DNA from 3 places in the Bradyrhizobium sp. CIR48 genome. Region 1 is predicted to be linked to each of the others. Evidence: predicted binding sites of a transcription regulator. Region 1 holds the regulator's gene; each other region holds the start of a gene.
The links. Region 1 encodes LexA, which represses DNA repair genes until DNA is damaged. Its sites were predicted from a motif close to TGTTCNNNNTGTGTTCNG; they were not measured.
Positions count from the first base shown of each region.

Region 1 (2,269 bases):
AAGGCGAGCTCCGTCCCCGGCAGCAGGCAGACCGCGACGGAGAGATCGGCTTCGGAGGCGAAGCCGCGCGTCGAGGTGCCGCGGAATGTTGTCGTAACGATCGTCTCGCCGACTTCTGCGGGGCGCGTCGCGACGGCATGCAGGCTGTAGTCACACATCGGGTGCTCCTCAATGCAGAGATAGCGACCCGCACCTCTTTCGGAGGCGCAGGCCCCTACCAGAGTGGAAGCACGTGACGGTCTGCTCGGTTGTAGGCAAATCTGCGGCTGGGATCCGCGAGCCCCGATCACATTATCTTTTCCATCTTTTCCGAATTTGTTAGGAACAAAGTCGGCTTCCGTGCATTTGGCAGCCGCGTCTCGACAACCGCGCCTGTCAACGACCGGCGGAGTGATGCGCTTGCGCAGCAACGGCTTGCGATGCTGATGTTGCGATCAGCGTTGCTGCGGTTGCACTCAAACGAGCTGCGCATTTGGGCCGTCCCCCTCGAACTCGAAAGGCCGCGAAGCGATGTTGCGTCGCGCGGCCTGCCGAGGATGTCGCGCAAGGAGGAGGGGCCGGACAATCTGTGCGATACCAGAAAGACTATCCAGCCGGAGCGGACCGTTATCCGCTCCAATCTCTGATCGGCGAGGCCGATCGAAGGCGCGCGCGAGGCGCTAAAGACTTCGGTATCGAGTACTTCCGGTATCAGTACTTGCGGTAAAGCCCGATCAGCTTGCCCTGAATCTTCACGCGGTTCGGCGGCAGGATGCGCACCTCATAAGCGGCATTGGCGGGCTCCAGCGCGATCGAGGCGCCGCGGCGGCGGAAGCGCTTGAGCGTGGCTTCCTCGTCGTCGATCAGTGCCACCACGATGTCGCCGGTATCGGCGCTCTCGTTGCGCTGGATCAGCGCCATGTCGCCGTCGAGGATGCCGGCCTCGACCATGGAATCACCGCGCACTTCGAGCGCGTAATGCTCGCCGGAGCCGAGCATGTCGGGCGGCACGCTGATCGTGTGGCTGCGGGTCTGCAAAGCCTCGATCGGAGTACCGGCCGCGATGCGGCCCATCACGGGCACCGCAACGGGTCGCTCGCCCTCGTCCGCGGACGGGCTGGAGCTCGCGCGTAGCTTGCCGAGATTGCCCTCGATGACGCTTGGCGTGAAGCCGCGTCGGTTGCCGGCGGCAGCCTGGAGCTCCGGCAGCTTGATCACTTCGATGGCCCGGGCGCGGTTGGGCAGGCGGCGGATGAAGCCGCGCTCCTCGAGCGCGGTGATCAGGCGGTGGATGCCTGACTTCGAGCGTAGGTCGAGCGCATCCTTCATCTCGTCGAAGGACGGCGGCACGCCGCTTTCCTTCAAGCGCTCGCTGATGAACCGCAGAAGCTCGTATTGTTTGCGCGTTAACATCTCGAACAAAGTCCCCCGGTTGATGTCGTTCGATTCCGAGACGATGAGTTCAGCGATAAGCCGCTACATCTCGAAACAAATCATGAACGGACACTATATGTTCGATATGTGTTCCGCAACTGCTTAATTTACCGTGAACAGAACGAAACTCACGGAATGCGTGTGGCCGCGCAGTTCAGACGGGGAGCCGCAACACCTCGCAGGGGCTGCCGGCCTCGGCCTTCGGCGCAAACGGTGCGCGCACGAGAAGTACCTGTGCTGCAGCAAGATTCGCAAGCAGAGAGGAGTCCTGATGGCTGACGGGAAGGGCAACGAGCGTGCCGTCGTCGCGCTTTTCCAGGCGCGCGCGCAGATAATCCTCGCGCTGGTCGTTGGCGCCGAGATCGCGGCCCAGCACGACGCGCTCGCGATGATGATGAATCACCGAACGGCCCGACAGCGCGCGAATCAGCGGCACCATGAACAGGAAGGCGCAGACGTAGGACGACACGGGATTGCCGGGCAGGCCGATGACGCCCATTGCCCCTAACCGTCCGTGCATCATCGGCTTGCCGGGCCGCATCGCGATCTTCCAGAACGCCATCGCGATGCCTTCGTCCTTGAGCGCCTGCTGGACCAGATCGTGGTCGCCGACCGATGCGCCTCCGGTCGTGACCAGGATGTCGGCGCCGCTTTCGCGCGCGCGGCGGATGCCGGCGGTGGTGGCCTCCAGCGTATCGGCGGCGACACCGAGGTCGATGGTCTCGGCGCCTTCGCTGCGGGCGAGCGCGTGCAGGGCATAGCCGTTGGAATAGACGATCTGGCCGTGCCCGGGCGTTGAGCCCGGCATCACCAGTTCGTCGCCGGTGGCGAGAATCGCGACCTTCGGACGGCGGCA
Region 1 covers NZ_JACIHG010000001.1:1,082,368-1,084,636, reverse strand. Annotated here, with positions in the region: gene GGD66_RS05305 (hypothetical protein) at 1-158, opposite strand, end outside; gene lexA (transcriptional repressor LexA) at 691-1,392, opposite strand; gene glp (gephyrin-like molybdotransferase Glp) at 1,568-2,269, opposite strand, start outside.

Region 2 (2,269 bases), on a different contig from region 1:
CGAGTGCGGCCATCGCGCGCACCATGAGATCGGCGCCGAGGCGGGAGAGACGATCGTGCAAATCGAGTGCAGTCATATTGTCGGTGATCGCGAGGCGCTCGGCCATGGCGACATCGCCGGTGTCGAGGCCGACATCCATCCTCATCACCATCACGCCGCTCTCGGCATCATCAGCCATGATCGCACGGTTGATCGGCGCTGCGCCGCGCCAGCGCGGCAGCAGCGAGGCGTGCAGATTGTAGCAGCCGAGTTTTGGCGCATCGAGGATCGCCTGCGGCAGGATCATGCCGTAGGCGACGACCACGGCGGCATCGGCAACGAGCGCGCTGAACTCGTCGAGCGCTTCCTGGGTCTTCAGCGTCTTCGGCGTCAGCACGGGAATGCCGAGCTTTCGCGCGGCCTCCTCGACCGGCGTCGGCTGCAATTGCAGGCCGCGCCGCCCGCCGGGCTTCGGCGCGCGGGTGTAGACGGCGACGATCTCGTGGCCGTGCGCGACCAGCTCGAGCAGCGTCGGCACGGAGAAATCGGGCGTGCCCATGAAGATCAGGCGGAGGGGCATGACAAGGACTCGATGCGTTCCCTCCCCCTTGTGGGGGAGGGCTAGGGAGAGGGGTGCCACACGACGCGCTCTTTCGGCACGAGCGTTCGCGGCACGCACTCGATTCAGATGACGGATAGACTTCCGCCTGGGCTACCCCTCTCCCCCGCCCTCCCCCACAAGGGGGGAGGGAGCGCAGGGGAATGCGGGCAGCACCAAAACTCACTCCGCGCGCTTGGCGGCTTTCTCGAACTTCTTCATGACGCGGTCGCGCTTGAGCTTCGACAGATAGTCGACGAACAGGACGCCGTTGAGGTGGTCGATCTCGTGCTGGATGCAGGTGGCATAGAGGCCTTCTGCGTCCTCCTCGTGCACCTTGCCGTCGAGATCGGTGAAGCGGACGCGCACCTTCGCAGGGCGCTCGACCTCCTCGTAGTATTCGGGGATCGAGAGGCAGCCTTCCTCGTAGACCGAGAGTTCCTCGGACGAGGCGATGATCTCGGGGTTGATGAAGACGCGCGGAAGCGGCGTGGTCTCGCCGTTCTCGTCGCGCTTGGCGAGGTCCATGGTGATCAGCCGCAGCGGCTGCGCGATCTGGATCGCGGCGAGGCCAATGCCGGGCGCGTCGTACATGGTCTCGAACATGTCGTCGGCAAGCTTGCGGATCTCCGAGGTGACCTTCTCGATCGGCTTGGAGACCAGACGCAGCTGCCTGTCGGGCAGGATGATGATTTCTCTGAGGGCCATGGCCGCGATTTAAGCCCCGCGCCGGGTGCGGTCAATGCGGCCGGGAACCCCGTTAACTCTCCGCTAACCATAAAACTTCGCTTTTCATTAACCATGAAAATTAGGGGACCATTAACCGTCAATGTTCCCTCTTCGTTCGCGGGAGCCAGCGAATCGGCCAGAAGGGCGGCATGAATGAGATCATTTTCATGTTGGGCGACTGGCCGGTGCGCACGATCGATGCGCTGATCGGCTTCGGCGCGCTCGTCCTCATCCTCCTGGTGGTCATCGCCATCGTGATCGCCCGCTCGGGCCGGCGCGGCGCGGAACTGGCGATGGCGCACGCGATCCGGGCCGACGAGCTCGAGGAGCGCCTCAGCGAGGTGCTGCGCGCCCAGAGCGAATCCTCAGGGCGGGTCGACGCCATGACCCAGGCGCTGGCGGGACGCCAGGCCGAGATGGCGCGCGCGGTCAACGAGCGGCTGGATTCGGTGACCCATCGCGTCGGCCAGTCGATGGAACATTCGACCCGCAACACCATGGAGAGCCTGCGCGCACTGCACGAGCGGCTCGGCATCATCGACAGCGCCCACAAGAACCTCACCGATCTCACCACCCAGGTGACGACCCTGCGCGACGTGCTCGCCAACAAGCAGTCGCGCGGCGCCTTCGGCCAGGCGCGGATGGAGGCGATCGTCCAGGACGGTCTGCCGAAGGGCGCCTACGAGTTCCAGTTCACGCTCTCGACGGGAAAGCGGCCGGACTGCGTCGTGTTCCTGCCCGACCAGCGCCCGCTCTGCATCGACGCAAAGTTTCCGCTGGAGGCGATGACGGCGCTGCACGACGCCCGCACCGACGAGGAGCGGCGCGTCGCCACGCAGCGGCTGCGCGGCGACGTGATGAAGCATGTCAGCGACATCGCGGAAAAATATCTCGTCACCGGCGAGACCCAGGAGATGGCGCTGATGTTCGTGCCGTCGGAATCGGTCTACGCCGAGATCCACG
Region 2 covers NZ_JACIHG010000008.1:365,734-368,002, forward strand. Annotated here, with positions in the region: gene fmt (methionyl-tRNA formyltransferase) at 1-559, opposite strand, end outside; gene def (peptide deformylase) at 761-1,285, opposite strand; gene GGD66_RS25590 (DNA recombination protein RmuC) at 1,456-2,269, shown strand, end outside.
Region 2: GGD66_RS25590 (DNA recombination protein RmuC) is a predicted target of LexA. The motif match lies at 1,408-1,425, and genes of this name have one in related genera.

Region 3 (2,269 bases), 110 kb from region 1:
GTGGACGGTATCGGTCCACTCGGACCGGTTGGTCACGACGGGGCTGTACTGAATCGTGCTCTTGCCGAAGTCGATATAGTTGTATTCGACCTTGGCCGACCAGTTCGGAGCGAACATGTATTCCGCGCCGGCGCCGACGGTCCAACCCCAGCGGGTGTTGTTCTGGATGAAGACGTTTCCGGGGACGCCATCGTAGCGATGCTGAATGTCGCCGACCGCAGCGCCGCCGCTGACGAAGAAGAGAGCGGGGCCGGTCGAGTAGCCGAGACGGCCCTTGATGTCGCCGAAGCCGCGGATTCTCGTGAAATAGGTGTCGCCGAGGCCGGCATTGATCTCGGCCGAACGACCGTTGATGTCAGCCCAATGATAGTCGCCCTCGATGCCGAACACCCAGTTGGCCGCCTGCCAGTTGTAGCCGACCACGCCACCGACAAAGCCGCCGGTGGTGTCGTAGTTCTGACTTCCCGCAAAGAGCGCCGTATTCGGACCGCCAAAGAAGGTTTCGTCGCTGCGGCCCCAGGCACCGCCGCCCTGCACACCGAGGTAGAAGCCGGTCCAGGTATAGATCGGAGCGGGGGGCGCGACCGGCGCCTTTGTATAGGGACGCGCTGCGAGATCCGCAGCACCGGCCGGAGCCGAGAGGGTCAGCGCAACCGCGCCGGCGAAGCCAAACAAAATCTTCTTCACTGTAATCTCCCCAGTCGTGTCCGCCTCTCTGAGTTCCCCAAGGCGGACGATCAGGCGCGAGGCCCATTGCATCAATTCCAGGCACGACGATAGCTCGATTCTGCGGCAGAGTCCGTGCCCGGAGTGCAACAGTTGGATGTAATCGACCTACCTCTAACTTAATGAATGTTAAGTAGTTTTTGCCGTTCACGGGAACCCGATTTGGTTCCATCCCGATTGCCATCGCAGCGCCATCTGGATGCCATCGCGTCTCCACATTTGGCGGCGATTTCTGGAGGAACAAATCTGGAACAGATCGCCGGTCGGTGCTATATGTGGGGATAACCTCGGGGGTGATGGGCTGATCAGCCCCTGCAAGCGTATAGGGTCGCCTTAACAGGGCGCAGAGGAACGCGGGCAGCGCGCTCGGCCTTAGGAAATTCAGTGGCATTCGGAGTGGAGAGCGGCGATGGCGGGAAGCGTCAACAAGGTCATTCTGGTTGGAAATCTCGGCAAGGATCCTGAAATCCGCCGCACCCAGGACGGGCGGCCGATCGCGAATCTGAGCATCGCCACCTCCGAGACCTGGCGCGACAAGAACAGCGGCGAGCGCAAGGAAAAGACCGAGTGGCATCGCGTCGTGATCTTCAATGAAGGGCTCTGCAAGGTCGCCGAGCAATACCTGAAGAAGGGCGCGAAGGTTTACATCGAGGGCGCGCTCCAGACCCGCAAATGGACCGACCAGAGCGGCGTCGAGAAGTACTCGACCGAGGTCGTGCTCCAGGGCTTCAATTCGACGCTCACGATGCTCGATGGCCGCGGCGGCGGCGGAGGAGGCGGCAGCTTCGGCGACGAGCCGGGCGGCGATTTCGGCTCCTCTGGTCCGGTCAGCAGCGCGCCGCGCCGTCCCGTGGCCGCCGGGGGCGGTGGCCGCAACAGCGACATGGACGACGATATCCCGTTCTGAGCACGGACCGGACGATGAGGGGGCGCTGGCCGGCTGAGCGGCGCTTCCCATTTCGTGTCAGCAAACCTTACTAATCGGCAGAAAGGGCTCGGGATTTCCGGGCCCGCTTCATGTTTGGGTTGAACTCGGATTGCGCCGGGGCAAACACCTCGACTGGGCGCGCTGGCCGCGCGATTGACGAGGTCCCAGAGGCGATTTCGGAGGGCCTGTTCCGGGTCCCCCCGAGACGCCCCCATTAAGGCCGTAAGTTATTGGAAAAATAAGCGGAAAAAGCGCTTCCCTGAAGCCTGCAAGGGTGGTTATCAGGGGCTCGATGCGCTATATGATTCCCAGATAAAACCTCACCGGATTTCCCCTTGGCTGACGACGACGACAAGCCCGGCGACCAGCCGGGGCAACCCTCGGATATTCGCCCCGTCTCCATCTTCGAGGAGATGAAGAAGTCCTATCTCGACTACGCCATGAGCGTGATCGTGGCGCGGGCGCTGCCTGATGCCCGGGACGGTCTGAAGCCGGTGCACCGCCGCATCCTGTTCTCGATGAACGAGCAGGGGCACACGCCCGACAAGAAGTACGTCAAATCCGCCCGCGTGGTCGGTGACGTCATCGGTAAGTATCACCCGCACGGCGACCAGT
Region 3 covers NZ_JACIHG010000001.1:969,793-972,061, reverse strand. Annotated here, with positions in the region: gene GGD66_RS04765 (outer membrane protein) at 1-687, opposite strand, end outside; gene GGD66_RS04760 (single-stranded DNA-binding protein) at 1,136-1,633, shown strand; gene gyrA (DNA gyrase subunit A) at 1,990-2,269, shown strand, end outside.
Region 3: GGD66_RS04760 (single-stranded DNA-binding protein) is a predicted target of LexA. The motif match lies at 963-980, and genes of this name have one in related genera.